4 regions of the Cronobacter sakazakii genome follow, and region 1 is predicted to be linked to each of the others. Evidence: predicted binding sites of a transcription regulator. Region 1 holds the regulator's gene; each other region holds the start of a gene.
The links. The regulator PurR, encoded in region 1, represses purine synthesis genes. The targets are predictions, from matches to a motif close to CANGCAAACGTTTGCNTG.
Positions count from the first base shown of each region.

Region 2: the regulator PurR is predicted to act here: its motif matches at 2,476-2,493, upstream of raiA (ribosome-associated translation inhibitor RaiA).
Region 3: the regulator PurR is predicted to act here: its motif matches at 1,721-1,738, upstream of gcvT (glycine cleavage system aminomethyltransferase GcvT).
Region 4: the regulator PurR is predicted to act here: its motif matches at 1,389-1,406, upstream of CSK29544_RS04955 (nucleobase:cation symporter-2 family protein).

Region 1 covers NZ_CP011047.1:3,404,860-3,408,747, forward strand. The annotation lists gene CSK29544_RS16220 (C40 family peptidase) at 1-717, shown strand, start outside; gene CSK29544_RS16225 (MFS transporter) at 786-1,952, opposite strand; gene cydH (cytochrome bd-I oxidase subunit CydH) at 2,215-2,304, opposite strand; gene purR (HTH-type transcriptional repressor PurR) at 2,596-3,621, shown strand; gene punR (DNA-binding transcriptional activator PunR) at 3,639-3,888, opposite strand, start outside.
Region 2 covers NZ_CP011047.1:1,971,151-1,975,038, reverse strand. The annotation lists gene rluD (23S rRNA pseudouridine(1911/1915/1917) synthase RluD) at 1-120, opposite strand, end outside; gene bamD (outer membrane protein assembly factor BamD) at 250-987, shown strand; gene CSK29544_RS09300 (lysozyme inhibitor LprI family protein) at 1,040-2,245, opposite strand; gene raiA (ribosome-associated translation inhibitor RaiA) at 2,592-2,933, shown strand; Phe leader region at 3,037-3,161, shown strand; gene pheL (pheA operon leader peptide PheL) at 3,038-3,085, shown strand; gene pheA (bifunctional chorismate mutase/prephenate dehydratase) at 3,183-3,888, shown strand, end outside.
Region 3 covers NZ_CP011047.1:1,768,493-1,772,380, reverse strand. The annotation lists gene gcvH (glycine cleavage system protein GcvH) at 120-509, opposite strand; gene gcvT (glycine cleavage system aminomethyltransferase GcvT) at 533-1,630, opposite strand; gene ubiI (FAD-dependent 2-octaprenylphenol hydroxylase) at 2,053-3,255, opposite strand; gene ubiH (2-octaprenyl-6-methoxyphenyl hydroxylase) at 3,266-3,888, opposite strand, start outside.
Region 4 covers NZ_CP011047.1:1,064,491-1,068,378, forward strand. The annotation lists gene CSK29544_RS04955 (nucleobase:cation symporter-2 family protein) at 1-1,338, opposite strand, end outside; gene CSK29544_RS04960 (fimbrial protein) at 1,609-2,184, opposite strand; gene CSK29544_RS04965 (fimbrial protein) at 2,242-2,802, opposite strand; one part of gene CSK29544_RS04970 (IS1-like element IS1B family transposase) at 3,195-3,643, opposite strand; one part of gene CSK29544_RS04970 (IS1-like element IS1B family transposase) at 3,643-3,888, opposite strand, start outside.

The DNA of each region.
Region 1 (3,888 bases):
TCGAAGGTGCAAAAAGCGCACTCCAGTACGGTGAAAAAGAAAACCAGCACAAAAACCGCCAAGAAAAGTAACAACGCAACGAAAACCAAAACGGCGAAAACCGCCAGCGAGAAGCGAAACAGCACCGCAAAACGCACCAGCAAAACCACCTCTTCCGTCAGTAAAACCGCTTCCCGCAGCCCTTCCACCACTTCTGGCAAACAGGCCAGCAACCGCCTGAGCGCGCAGACCTGTGCCAAAACACGAAAAAATCGCAAAACCAAATGCGTGAACGGGCCGCTCACGATTGCCGACGCACACAAAGCGCGCGTGAAGAAAGCCCAGACCACCGCCATGAACAAGCTGATGAACCAGATAGGCAAGCCGTACCACTGGGGCGGCACGTCGCCGCGTACCGGTTTCGACTGCAGCGGCCTCGTCTGGTATGCCTATAAAGATCTGGTGAAATTCCGCATTCCGCGCACCGCCAACGAAATGTATCACCTGCGCGACGCCGCGCCGGTTAACCGTGGCGAGCTGGAAAGCGGCGACCTGGTGTTCTTCCGCACTCAGGGCCGTGGCACCGCCGATCACGTCGGCGTCTATGTCGGCAACGGCAAATTTATTCAGTCACCGCGCAGCGGCCAGGAAATCCAGATAACCTCGCTGAGCGAAGATTACTGGCAGCGTCACTATGTCGGCGCGCGCCGGGTGATGACGCCGCGCACTATTCGTTAATCGATTTATCCTCACAAAAAAACGGAGAAGGTCACCCTTCTCCGTTTTCTTTTATATGGCAGCATGGATTATTCAGCGCTGCACGCCATTTGCGCTTCGCGACGGCTGGAGATCAGCACCAGCAGCAGGCCGAGTGCGGCAATCAGCGCGCCCATCACTGGCACTACGCTATAGCCGAAGCCCGCATGGATAACGGCCCCGCCCGCCGCCGCGCCAAGCGCGTTACCGAGATTAAACGCCCCGATATTCACCGATGACGACAGGCCCGGCGCTTCGCTGGCGACACGCATCACGCGCATCTGCAGAGGCGGCACTACCGCGAAAGTCGCAGCCCCCCATACCACCATGCTCACCGCCGCGCCGATTTCCGTTTTCGCAAGCCACGGAATAGCCGCCATAATGACGATAAGCAGCATCAGGAAGCCTTTCAGCGTGCCGCTCACCGAGCGGTCCGCCAGGCGGCCGCCCAGATAGTTGCCGATGGAAAACCCGACGCCAATCAGCACCAGCATGGCGGTGACGAACGCCGCGCTGGCGTCAGTGATGTGGTGCAACACAGGCGCGATATAGGTATAGAGCGTAAACATCGCGCCCGCGCCGAGCACCGTCGTCAGCAGCGCGCTCACCACCTGCGGGCGCATCAACACGGCCAGTTCGCTTTTCACATCCGGGCGCTCGCCGCTGCCGCCTTTTGGCAGGGAAAACCAGAGGCTCGCCATCGCCACCAGGCCAAGACCGGCCGTCGCCAGAAACGACATTCGCCAGCCGATGGTTTCACCAAGCCAGGTGGCCGCCGGCACGCCGCCGATATTGGCGATGGTCAGGCCCATAAACATCGTCGCGACGGCGCTCGCCTGTTTATGCTTTGGCACCACGCTTGCCGCCACCACCGAGCCGAGCCCGAAGAACGCGCCGTGGTTAAGGCTGGTGAGGATACGCGAGGCCATCAGCGTCATATAATCCGGTGCCAGTGCTGACAGCACGTTACCGAGCGTAAAAATCGCCATCAGAAAAATCAACGCGCTACGCCGTGCGCGGTGCGACAGTAAAAGCGTCATCAGCGGTGCGCCTACCATCACGCCGACCGCGTAGGCGCTAATCAGCATACCGGCGGCCGGAATGGAGACGTTGACGCCGTTCGCTATTACCGGCAACAACCCCATCGGGGAAAACTCGGTCGTGCCAATGCCAAAAGCACCGATAGCCAGTGCCAGTAACGGAAAATTGACTTTCATTCATTGCTCCAGAAATTGTACAACAGCGCCGGGAACGCCCGACGTTACAGCAGGATGCAGAAAAGGATGACACTCGCAATCAGAAAAGATAAGGGACAAAAACAGCAAAATATTATTGCGCAGCTGTTAAGAACACGCGCTCATTGTTATTAGCGAATCTAAAGGGAATAACGGGAAAAAGAAAGAAAACAGCGGGGAATCGGCGCTTAAACGCAAGAAAAGTTTAAGAAAGCGGGAGAACAGGTGCGCTCCCGCCTGTCGCTTAATGCAGAATGGCGGTAAATGCGCCCGCCACAATCAGGCCCAGTACAACCAGCGTCGTGACCAGCGAAAATTTCAGATCGGTACTCATGGTATTCTCCTTAAAGACCCCATAAAAATCAGGTAGTGCGCATTTTTGCATAAACGGGCCGAAAAATCCTGCGACATTTAACCAGATATGCGTTTTCCCTCTTCCCCTTTCGATAAAGATAAGCCAAAATTCGTCGCTACTTTATTCGGTACCGGCCATCGACCCCTCCTCACGAAAAATGTCGCGTTTCCCGGCATGCCGCACTCTCCTCGCGGCAGTCAGGGGTGTGTACAGGCAAACGATTAACCCGTGATTTTACACGGCTCAGCCAGGGGTCTGGAGTGATTATTAATGGCAACAATTAAAGACGTCGCGAAGCGAGCCAACGTTTCCACAACAACAGTCTCACATGTGATTAACAAAACCCGTTTTGTGGCGGAAGAGACGCGCAATGCGGTTTGGGCGGCTATCAAAGAATTACACTATTCGCCAAGCGCCGTGGCGCGCAGCCTGAAGGTGAATCACACCAAATCTATCGGGCTGCTGGCGACCAGTAGCGAAGCGCCCTATTTCGCCGAAATCATTGAAGCCGTTGAAAACAGCTGCTTCGCCAAAGGCTATACGCTGATTTTGGGCAACGCGCATAACAACCTGGAAAAGCAGCGCGCGTATCTGTCGATGATGGCGCAAAAGCGCGTCGACGGCCTGCTGGTGATGTGTTCGGAATACCCGCAGCCGCTGCTTTCCACGCTTGAAGAGTACCGTCATATCCCGATGGTGGTGATGGACTGGGGTGAAGCGAAAGCCGATTTTACGGACTCGGTTATAGATAACGCGTTCCAGGGCGGTTATCTCGCCGGGCGTTATCTGATTGAGCGCGGCCATCGTGATATTGGCGTGATTCCGGGGCAGCTTGAGCGTAACACCGGCGTCGGGCGTTTCTCAGGCTTTATGAAAGCGCTGGAAGAAGCGGTCATTAAAGTGCCGGAAAACTGGATCGTGCAGGGCGATTTCGAGCCGGAATCCGGTTACCGCGCGATGCAGCAGATCCTCTCGCAGCCGCAGCGCCCGACTGCCGTGTTCTGCGGCGGCGATATTATGGCGATGGGCGCTATCTGCGCCGCCGATGAGATGGGCCTGCGCGTACCGCAGGATATTTCGATCATCGGCTACGACAACGTACGCAACGCGCGTTTCTTTAGCCCGGCACTGACGACTATCCATCAGCCAAAAGAAACGCTCGGCCAGACCGCGTTCAATATGCTGCTCGACCGCATCGTGAATAAGCGCGAAGAGTCGCAGACGATTGAGGTGCATCCGCGCCTGATCGAACGCCGCTCGGTGGCGGACGGCCCGTTCCGCGACTATCGCCGTTAATCCTTCCGGGAGCCGTATCACTGCGGCTCCCGCAGCCACTCCTTGTTCAGCGTTTCACTGTCCCCCAGATAATCGAGCAGCCAGCGCAGCGCGGGCGAGGCGTCGCTTTGCCGCCACGTCAGACAGCAGGCGGCGTCCGGGAACGGGTTTTCCAGCGTCAACGCGCGCCACTCCCCGCTATCGAGCCATGGCTTCGCGAAATGTGTCGGCACCATGCCGATACAGAGCCCTTCGCTCAGCGCATCGGCGGCGCAGTGCCAGTCCGGC
Region 2 (3,888 bases), 1.4 Mb from region 1:
GATCCATTCTTTTATGCGTGAACGTGAATAATCCGGGAACAATTCGGCCAAAGCCTGATCTAAGCGTTGACCGAGTTGTGACTCGGACACCGTTGCGGTGAGTTGTACTCGTTGTGCCATATACAGCTTCTTCGTTAACGTTGGGTTTTACGGCTTTGCCGTTTAATATAGTGTGCTATTGTAGCTGGTCTTAATCGGGAGCTGGAACAGTGAAACTCCCGCATAACATCTGAGGAAAGTCAAAACGTCATGACGCGCATGAAATATCTGGTGGCAGCCGCCACGTTGAGCCTGGCTTTGGCGGGCTGCTCCGGTTCTAAGGAAGAGGTGCCCGATAATCCGCCTTCAGAGATCTACGCGACTGCGCAGCAAAAGCTGCAGGACGGTAACTGGAAAGCGGCAATAACGCAACTGGAAGCGTTAGATAACCGTTATCCGTTTGGCCCATATTCTCAGCAGGTACAGCTGGATCTGATCTACGCCTATTATAAAAACGCCGATCTGCCGCTGGCCCAGGCCGCTATTGACCGCTTTATTCGCCTTAACCCGACCCACCCGAATATCGACTACGTTATCTACATGCGCGGCCTGGCCAATATGGCGCTTGATGACAGTGCGCTGCAGGGCTTCTTCGGCGTCGATCGCAGCGACCGCGATCCGCAGCATGCGCGCGACGCGTTCCGCGACTTCTCGAAGCTGGTTCGTGGTTACCCGCAGAGCCAGTACGCTACCGACGCCACTAAACGTCTGGTCTACCTGAAAGACCGTCTGTCGAAATATGAGCTTTCCGTTGCGCAATATTACACCAAACGCGGCGCGTGGGTGGCCGTTGTGAACCGTGTGGAAGGTATGCTGCGTGATTATCCGGATACCCAGGCGACCCATGAAGGGCTGGGCCTGATGGAAAACGCCTATCGCGAGCTGCAGCTCAACGCGCAGGCGGATAAAGTGGCGAAAATTATCGCCGCGAATAACACCGGCTCCTGATCCTTACATCAGCGTAAAAAGCCAGCCCGGCGGGCTGGCTTTTTTTATGGCGTTACTCACCGGTCCACGTCGATCCGTCAATAAAGGTAACGCGGTCATCCACCCACTCGCGCACGATGTTCTCTGCCGCTTTACGGGCGTTTTCGGGCGTAAAGCCGCGATCGTTTTGCAACCACTCTGCCGTTGCCTGACGCGCAGGCTCAAGCGCCGCCAGCACTTTTTCACGCTGCGCTTTTGGCCAGGCCGCTTCGTCTTTCCACTCGCGGATCTCTTTTTCCGAATCCCGCGGTTTTTGAGCCGGTTCGGAAGGGTTGAGGTAATCCTCCGGCTTAACGGTCACGTGCAGCTCAAAAATACGCCAGTCCGCATAGCTGGCATGCTGAATCGTCCCGGCGCCTTCACTCGCTTTGCTCAGCGCATCGGAAAACGCATCGTCGAGCGCTTTCCAGGCGGGCGTACTGAAAATTGCAGCCTGAGGGGCACAAACTGGCGCTGCGCCATCGCGTGATGAACCATACAGCGCCCCAAACGCTTCATAAGCGGCCTGCCCTTGCGCCGGGAAAATAAAGCAGTGGACGTACGGGCGATCGCTATCGTTTTCGTAATCCAGCCTTTCGATATTCATACGCAGCAGCGTCAGCACCGCCCGGTCTTTGCCCTCTTTCGGGTCGCTGTCGATATCTTTCATCACCGACCAGGCGAAATCATCATCCTTAAGCCCGTCCAGCGCCATCTGATGACGCTTATTGGCCTCCTGCGCCGTCACGCCGCTGGCGGGTACGAAACGGTTGAGATAGACCAGCCATGCGGAGGCGAGCGGTGTCTGATACTGGCGCAGCTTATCCGTGGCGGTCGCCGGTGAAGCAGGGATAAGACTGACCGCGGCATCGAAATCGTGGGTGGCGCGGCGCGCGATACGCTCAAGCTGTTCAGCGCGGGGTTTCATGGTCGCCATAAGACACGCGTTAAGTTCACTCGCGTTACCCGCACAGGCGTTGCGCGTTTTAAGCCACGCGCGCTGCTCCGTGCGTAACGCCGCGGCGTCCTGTGCGGTCATGCTGCTTGTCGCGCGCAGGTAGCTGTCGCTGATTTTGCTGTCGAGTTCGCCGAGCGACGTTTGCTGGCAGATGGCGTGTTCAACAGGCGTGCCCGCTTTATCACAATCAAATGACGCGCCGATGGCAGGCGCAGCGCCACAGGCGAGCGTCACACAGAGCGCGAGACGACGAAGCGCCGTCAGCCGAAAGGTGGCTTTCATAACAATCCTTTTTACGTAAAGAGCCGTGCATTTAGGCAGGTATGAGTGACGCATTATTGCCGAAGCTGCGCCTTTCGAGGAGCTCTTAAAAAAGGTATACGGACCAAAAAAGAGGCATAAAAACGGATTTGATGAAGGTTTAAACAGAGAAGGCGGTGGAGTTAACTCATCAACTATGACCGCTTTTAACGAGGCCGACAAGCGAAATCCGCCCTCTTCCTGTCCTGACTCACAAAAACGTTTTATTGACAAAAAGTGACAAAATAAAGTGATCTGAATCACGCAAATTGACGCTGGGGCGGTTATGCTGAAGTTACCAAGACGGGAAAGACAAGAGGTAACATTTATGACAATGAACATTACCAGCAAACAGATGGAAATCACCCCCGCTATCCGCCAGCACGTCGCCGACCGTCTCGCCAAACTTGAAAAATGGCAAACTCATCTGATTAATCCGCATATCATTTTATCTAAAGAGCCCCAGGGGTTCGTCGCGGACGCCACCATCAATACGCCTAACGGCCATCTGGTCGCCAGCGCCAAACATGAAGATATGTACACGGCCATTAACGAACTCATTAACAAGCTGGAAAGGCAACTGAACAAGGTGCAACACAAAGGCGAGGCCCGCCGCACCACAGGCTCCGTTAAAGACGCCAACTTCGCCGAAGTCGAAGAAGAAGAGTAAAAACATCAGCGTCATCTTTTATCACGCGCCTTCGGGCGCGTTTTTTATTGACAGAACAAAAAGGGTGCGGGTACTTTACCGGTATGCTTATTAAGGAATCTCTCATGAAGCAACACGCGTTTTTCTTCGCTTTCTTTTTTACCTTCCCCTGAACGGGAGGCGTGTCGTCGTACAGAAAGCAAGCGAAGACGAACTAACAGGCCTCCCACTCCGGGGGGCCTTTTTTATGGCTATACACAAGGTGGCGTTATGACTGCGGAAAACCCGTTGCTGGCCCTGCGCGATAAAATCAGCGCGCTGGATGAACAATTACTCGCCCTGCTGGCGCAACGCCGGGCGCTGGCGGTTGAGGTAGGCAAAGCGAAACTCGCCACCCATCGTCCGGTCAGGGATATCGATCGCGAGCGAGATTTACTGGAGCGGTTAATTAGCCTTGGCAAAACTCACCATCTCGACGCGCACTACATCACCCGGCTTTTTCAGCTGATCATCGAAGACTCCGTTCTTACCCAGCAGGCGCTACTCCAGCAGCATCTTAACCAGACCAACCCGCACTCCGCCCGCATCGCGTTTCTCGGCCCGAAAGGCTCTTACTCGCACCTGGCCGCCCGCCAGTACGCGGCTCGCCATTTCGATCACTTCATCGAAAGCGGCTGCGCAAAATTTCACGATATCTTTAATCAGGTGGAGACGGGCCAGGCCGATTACGCCGTCGTGCCGATTGAGAACACCAGCTCCGGCGCGATTAACGATGTCTACGATCTGCTGCAACACACCAGCCTGTCGATTGTCGGCGAGCTGACGCTGCCTATCGATCACTGCGTGCTGGTCTCCACCTCCACCACGCTTGAGAAAATCGAAACCGTCTACAGCCATCCGCAGCCGTTCCAGCAGTGCAGCCAGTTCCTCAAGCGCTACCCGAACTGGAAAATCGAATATTGCGAAAGCACCGCCG
Region 3 (3,888 bases), 1.6 Mb from region 1:
TCCTGAAACGTGCAGTGAGGCAAATAAATGCGATGGTCAGTCTTGCTCCCGGCGGGAGCGGCGCAGGCGAAGCGCGCCCGCGCCTGCCCCTGACGTTACGCAGGGGCGAGGTCCGTGAATTACTCGTCTTCTAACAGCGCTTCATACGCGCTGGCATCCAGCAGCGCAGCCACTTCGGCCTCGTCGCTGGCTTTGATTTTGAAGATCCAGCCCTGGCCGTAAGGCTCGCTGTTAACCAGCTCCGGCGAATCGCTCAGCGCGTCGTTGACGGCCACAATCTCGCCGCTGACCGGCGCGTAGATGTCGGAGGCGGCTTTGACGGATTCCGCGACGGCGCAGTCATCACCCGCGTTAACGGTCGTGCCGACGTCCGGCAGATCGACAAACACCATGTCGCCCAGCAGTTCCTGCGCGTGCTCGGTGATCCCGACGGTGTAAGTGCCGTCAGCTTCTTTACGCAGCCATTCGTGTTCTTTGCTGTATTTCAGTTCGTTTGGCACATTGCTCATTGCTTCTCTCCTGATAACAAAACTTACTGCGTGACCGGCTTACCGGCGCGCACGAAAATGGGTTTAGTGACTTTCACGGGCATTTCGCGGTTGCGGATCTGCACAATGGCAGTATCGCCGATACCCGCAGGAACGCGAGCCAGCGCAATGCTGTAGCCAAGCGTTGGCGAGAAGGTGCCGCTGGTAATGATGCCTTCGCGGGCGTTGCCATCGGCATCGGTAAAACGCACCGGCAGCTCGCCGCGCAGCACGCCTTTTTCTGTCATCACCAGACCAACCAGCTGTTCCGTGCCGTTCTCACGCTGGGCTTCCAGCGCATCGCGACCGATAAACGCGCGGTCTTCCGGCTGCCAGGCGATCGTCCAGCCCATATTGGCGGCGAGCGGCGAAACGCCTTCGTCCATCTCCTGGCCATAAAGGTTCATGCCCGCCTCAAGGCGCAGCGTATCACGCGCGCCAAGCCCGCACGGTTTGACGCCCGCTTCCACAAGCTGGCTCCAGAAGCCGGCCGCTTTTTCATTCGGCATCGCGATTTCATAGCCCGCCTCGCCGGTGTAGCCGGTGGTGGCGATAAACAGGTCATCCGCCTGTACGCCGAAAAACGGCTTCATGCCTTCTGTGGCTTTACGCTGCGCGTCGGTAAAGAGCGTGGCGGCTTTCGCCTTCGCGTTCGGCCCCTGGACGGCGATAAGGGAGAGATCGTCGCGCACCGTGACGGACACGCCATACGGCTCGGCGTGCTCGTTAATCCAGGCGAGGTCTTTTTCACGGGTGGCGGAGTTCACCACCAGGCGGAAATAGTCCTCGGTCATGAAGTAGACAATCAGGTCGTCAATCACGCCGCCGGAGGCGTTGAGCATGGCGGTGTAGAGCGCTTTGCCCGGCTGGGTGAGCTTTGCCACATCGTTTGCCAGCAGGTAACGGAGGAAGTCGCGGGTACGCGCGCCGCGCAGGTCGACAATGGTCATATGGGAGACATCAAACATCCCCGCGTCGTTACGCACCGCATGGTGCTCATCAATCTGCGAGCCGTAATGCAGCGGCATCATCCAGCCGTGGAAATCCACCATGCGCGCGCCGCAGAGGTTGTGCTGTTCATACAACGGGGTTTGTTGAGCCATCTTTTCCTCATCCTGTCAGCCGGGTTGGTGTGGGTTTCGAACGGCGCAACGCGCTGAATGAAACCCGGCGCCGACGCCGATCCCGGCGGCGACGCAAACGTTAACTTGCATCTGAACTTATCACCGAACGAGGGCGTAAACCATAAGCCAGGCTGTGTCATCAGATTAGCTTATGGCGCAAAATCCTTTTTCACGCCGCAGCATGAAACACTGCCTGAATGGTTTCAGGTGCCGTCAAAACGCTAACGCTTTGCCGCCTTATCAAAATAACCGGGCAGAAAACGCTGTTTTGAAGGGAAAATAATGGAAAGAGAAAAATTCAGAGATTAAAAAAACTAATCCGAAAAAGAGGGTGAAATTAGAATATTTCAAACGGGGAGAGACTTCTCTTTCCGTGCGCCGGAAAGAGAAGTGTGACGCAGTTAACGCAACCACTCCGGCAGGTCGTTAAGCCCCATCGCCTGGCGAATCAACTGCGGTTTAACGCCCGGCAATTTATCGGCAAGCGTTAAGCCCAGATCGCGCAGCAGCTTTTTCGCCGGGTTAGCGCCGGAGAAAAGCTCGCGGAAACCCTGCATGCCCGCCAGCATCATCGCGGCGGCATGTTTACGGCTGCGCTCGTAGCGGCGCAGATAAAGGTGCTGGCCGATATCTTTGCCCTGCTGATGCAGACGGCGCAGTTCGCTTATCAGTTCGGCGGCATCCATAAAGCCGAGGTTAACGCCCTGCCCGGCCAGCGGATGGATGGTGTGCGCCGCGTCACCGACCAGCGCCAGACGGTGCGCGGCGAACTGGCGCGCGTAACGCCCGGTGAGCGGAAAGACCTGACGCTCGCTCTCAAGCGAGCATAAGCCGAGACGATTATCGAACGCCACGCAGAGTGCCTGATTAAACGTCGACACCGGTGCCTGCTGCATCCGGTCGGCTTCCTGAGGCGAAAGTGACCAGACGATGGAACACAGATGCGGGTCGCTTAGCGGCAAAAACGCCAGAATACCGTCGCCGTGGAACACCTGGCGCGCCACGCCGCCATGCGGCTCATCGGTGCGGATCGTGGCGACCAGCGCATGATGCTGATAATCCCAGGACGTCAGCGGAATTTCCGCTTTTGTACGCAGCCAGGAGTTCGCGCCATCTGCGCCGATAACCAGACGCGCCGTCAGCATGTTGCCGTCTTCAAGCGTAAGGAAGGCTTCGTTTTCTCCCCACGCGACCTGCTGCAGCGTCGCGGGTGCCATCAGCGTCACCGATTTACACTGCTGCGCTTTTTGCCACAGCGCGTAGTGGATCGCCTGGTTTTCAATAATGTGCCCGAGATGGCTGAAGCCAAACGACGCGTCATCAAACGCGATGCGCCCGAAACTGTCTTTCTCCCAGACTTCCATGCCGTGATAGGCGGCAGCGCGCTGGCGAAGAATGGCATCCCAGACATCAAGCTTTTTGAGCAACGCTTCACTGGCGGCGTTAATCGCTGATACCCGCAGTGCTGGCGGCGCGCTCGCCTCCAGCGGTTCCGGCGCGCGCTGCTCCAGCACCGCGACACGCAGCCCGCTGCCTTCCAGCCCGCAGGCCACCGCCAGCCCAACCATGCCGCCGCCAACAATCGCTACATCTACACTTTGCACATTCGACTCCTTAGCGCGGCACCCAACCGAGGGTGCGTCTGGCCAGCGCGTCACGCGCCGGGGTAAATAGATCCATTGCCATCAGGCCAAGGTTGCGCCCAACGACCAGCGGCGACCAGCGGTTGGCGAAAAGCTGCACCAGTCCGTCGGTCACGCCGATGGTTGCGGCTTTATCCTGCTCGCGGCGCTGTTGATACGCGCCAAGCACCGGATATGCGCCGATATCTTCGCCGCGCACGAAAGCCTGTGCCAGCGTCTCGGCGAGCGTCATGACATCGCGAAGCCCGAGGTTAAACCCCTGGCCTGCGATCGGGTGCAGCGTCTGGGCGGCATTGCCGACCAGCGCCGTGCGGTGAGAAATCACCCGCGAGGCGAGACTTAACGCGAGCGGATAACCGCTGCGCGCGCCCGCGTGCGTAATGCGCCCCAGCCGCCAGCCAAAGGCGGTCTGCAATTCGCGGCAGAAACGCTCATCGCTCCAGCCAAGCACCTCGGCCTGTTTATCGAGAGGATGGCACCAGACGAGCGAACTGCGACCGCCCGACATCGGCAACAGCGCCAGCGGGCCGTGTTCGGTAAAACGCTCGAACGCGCGGCCCTGATGCGGCAGCGCCGTCGCAACATTCGCGATGA
Region 4 (3,888 bases), 2.2 Mb from region 1:
CGCGGCGATGCCGGAGGAAAGCAGGTTTTTCACCCAGTCCGGCGCGAACTGCAGGATCAGCGGCTGCTGAGAAACGCCGAGGCCCACCGCCAGCGACAGCGCGATAATCATGATCGCGCGGCGGTTTAACGGCTCGCGGGAGACGATACGCACGCCGGACGCCGCAATGGTGCCGAACATCACAATTGTCGCGCCGCCCAGCACCGGCTCAGGGATATGCTGAACGAAACCGCTCACCGCCGGGAACAGGCCGAGCACAATCAGCATCAGCGCCACCACAAAGCCGACATAGCGGCTGGCGACGCCTGTTAACTGGATAACGCCGTTGTTTTGTCCAAAGCAGGAGTTCGGGAAAGTGTTGAACACGGCGGAGACAAACGAGTTCAGCCCGTTCGCCAGCACGCCGCCTTTCAGGCGCTTCATATACAGCGGGCCGGAAACGGGCTGTTCGGAGACGTCAGAGGTGGCGGTGATATCGCCGATGGTTTCAAGCGAGGTGATCATAAAGACCAGCATCAGCGGCAGCAGCAGGTTCCAGTCGATGCCAAGCCCGTAATGCAGCGGGGTGGGGATCATAATCAGCGCGCTCTGCGCAGGTGCCACGCTTTGCGGCAGCATGTCCATCGCCCAGGCCAGCAGATAACCCACCGCCATCGCAATCACCAGCGAGGCGACGCGCAGGTACGGGTTACGCTGGCGGTTAAGCAGAATGATTACCGCCAGCACTGCGCCTGCCAGCAGCAGGTTTTTCGGCGCGCCGAAGGTGTGATCGCTCATCGCAGCATAGCCGCCGCCAATTGACGTCAGCCCGACCTGAATCAGCGACAGACCGATAATCATCACCACCACACCGGAAACCAGCGGCGTGATAATGCGGCGCGCCAGGTGAAGAACGCGGGAGATGACCATTTCGGTGCAGCTTGCCAGCATTAGAGTGCCGAACAGTGCGGCCATCATGGTTGGCACGTCCGCGCCGCCGGTCTTCAGCGCCGTCCCGCCCATAATGAGCGGTGCCACAAAGTTAAAGCTGGTGCCCTGAATGGAAAGCAGCCCGGAGCCGACCGGCCCCCACGCTTTAATCTGAATAATCGATGCCACACCGGAGGCAAACAGCGACATGCTGATGATGTGCTGGGTGTCCTGCGCGGGCAGCCCAAGAGCCTGACAAATCAGCAGCGCAGGCGTAATCACCGCAACGAACATCGCCAGAAGATGCTGGCAGGCGGCAAACAGCGTTTGCGGCAGCGGCGGCCGGTCTTCCAGACGATAGATGAGTTCGCTATTTCGCGCGGGCGCAACCGATTGCGCGTTTTCAGACTCAAGGGTGTTAATGGACATTGACATAATCCCACGGTGGAAAAGCGGACATTCTAGCGAAGTGCATCACAAAAGCAAACGATTGCAAACGGCGAGCATACCTGCCTGAAAAAACGGAAATCCGTATCCATGACGCGATTTACCGCCATCAGTCTGTGCTGCCTGACAGACATTCATGACACGAACAAAGTTAATGTCTGCGCATCGTTACTGCTGACACGCATTAAAAAATGAAGTGAGTTTTAGGGCGAACAGGAAAAACCGCCTTTCCAGTGGAAAGGCGGTAAAAAATTAAAGCCGTTCGATCTGTACCGTGACTGCGCCTGAAACACCGCCAGCGGTGACATTTTGGTTAGCCAGCTTAACCGGCTGGACGCCGAAGCTGACTTTACCTAAATGCGATAAAGTGATTTTGCTGACCTTTAACAAGTCATTATTAATAGCAAGAGGCGTGTCATCTTCTGCAAAAAAACCAATGCCCACACCGCTGGCTGCGTTCCCTGAGGACGCATATTGATTTGCTAAAGTTGTGCCTTCAGCATTATCAGCTTGCCCCATAAATTTCACCGCGATATGACCGTTTGAAACGGCATCGGCGCAGGCCCCGTCTTTATCAGCACCATTGATAAAAACGGAAATGGCCTGGGGAGCGGTAGCGTTATCTCCCTGCGATACCAGTTGTGACGTGTCAACCGTAAAAGAAACACTCTCCTGAGAAAGTGTCACTCTGCACCCTTGATTTACAGAAGAAAGTTTTCCGGTGACAGACAGTGAGGCGGGCATATCCTCAGACGAAACACTTGCCTGAGCCGCGCCTGCGAAGAGCAAGCCAGTAATCATTAATCCTGTGATTTTATTTAATTTCATGAGTTTCTCCTTGACATGAATATCAATAGGTAAATATGTGTTTCAGTAAATAATGGATTAAAGACGCTCTATCTGGAACGTAATATTGCCTGTGACGGAGCCGGAAGTAACCGTCTGGCCTTTCAGTTTTACTAACTGTATCCCAATAAAATTGGTGGAATAATTTGTCTTATCCGCAATGGTATAAGTTTCACGTACATCAATAGGTGTTTTATCACTCTTAAATAAACCAATACCTACACCAGAGGCGGCATTTCCACTTGTGTCAGTATTCGAAAAAACATTACCGTCAGCATTGTCAAAGCTGCCGGTAAATTTAATGGCAACTTTCCCGTTGTAAACTTCTTCACTGCATTGCGTAAAGTCATCCGAACCCTTAACCGAAAAGGTGATGAGGGCTGGATCGGTGGCATTTTGCCCTTGTTCAATTAGGCTGCCGGATGTTGAATTAAGAGTGATGACGTTTTTTGACAAAGTCACCTCGCAGTCTGCCGCCGTATTACTGAGTTTGCCAGTGACAGCGAGGGTTGCGGATTGATCCTGTGTTTCCGCTATAGCATGGGCTGTACTTGCCAGCAGCAGAGCAGAAAGCGTTATTTTAAAAAAATTTTTTTTCATGTTGTTCCCTTACAGTTGTTTATACAGATGGTAAACGTATTCAAATATTCGAAATTCAATGCCGGTCAGGCGTGAGATCCTCCATGTTTAACTTTTGAATTTAACATTTTGAAAATAAGTCATATTTAATCATGTAGATATGTTAGGGTATTTACCTGGTTTCTAAGGCTGTACGGCATCAACGCTAACGTCGCCGATACATTGCAGTCATACGGATGTCTGCATAAATTATTCGCGTTCTTTTAAGTGTGGGTATTAAATTCTGGCAATAAGACGACCACGGGACGAATCGCCTTAGATGATGCTTAGAATCTATGGCTCAACAATGCCCCTGAAATACTATCTTCAGCAGTAAGACGGAAATCTTTAACCCTTGCGGTAATGACTCCAACTTATTGATAGTGTTTTATGTTCAGATAATGCCCGATGACTTTGTCATGCAGCTCCACCGATTTTGAGAACGACAGCGACTTCCGTCCCAGCCGTGCCAGGTGCTGCCTCAGATTCAGGTTATGCCGCTCAATTCGCTGCGTATATCGCTTGCTGATTACGTGCAGCTTTCCCTTCAGGCGGGATTCATACAGCGGCCAGCCATCCGTCATCCATATCACCACGTCAAAGGGTGACAGCAGGCTCATAAGACGCCCCAGCGTCGCCATAGTGCGTTCACCGAATACGTGCGCAACAACCGTCTTCCGGAGCCTGTCATACGCGTAAAACAGCCAGCGCTGGCGCGATTTAGCCCCGACGTATCCCCACTGTTCGTCCATTTCCGCGCAGACGATGACGTCACTGCCCGGCTGTATGCGCGAGGTTACCGACTGCGGCCTGAGTTTTTTAAATGGCGGAAAATCGTGTTGAGGCCAACGCCCATAATGCGGGCGGTTGCCCGGCATCCAACGCCATTCATGGCCATATCAATGATTTTCTGGTGCGTACCGGGTTGAGAAGCGGTGTAAGTGAACTGCAGTTGCCATGTTTTACGGCAGTGAGAGCAGAGATAGCGCTGATGTCCGGCGGTGCTTTTGCCGTTACGCACCACCCCGTCAGTAGCTGAACAGGAGGGACAGCTGATAGAAACAGAAG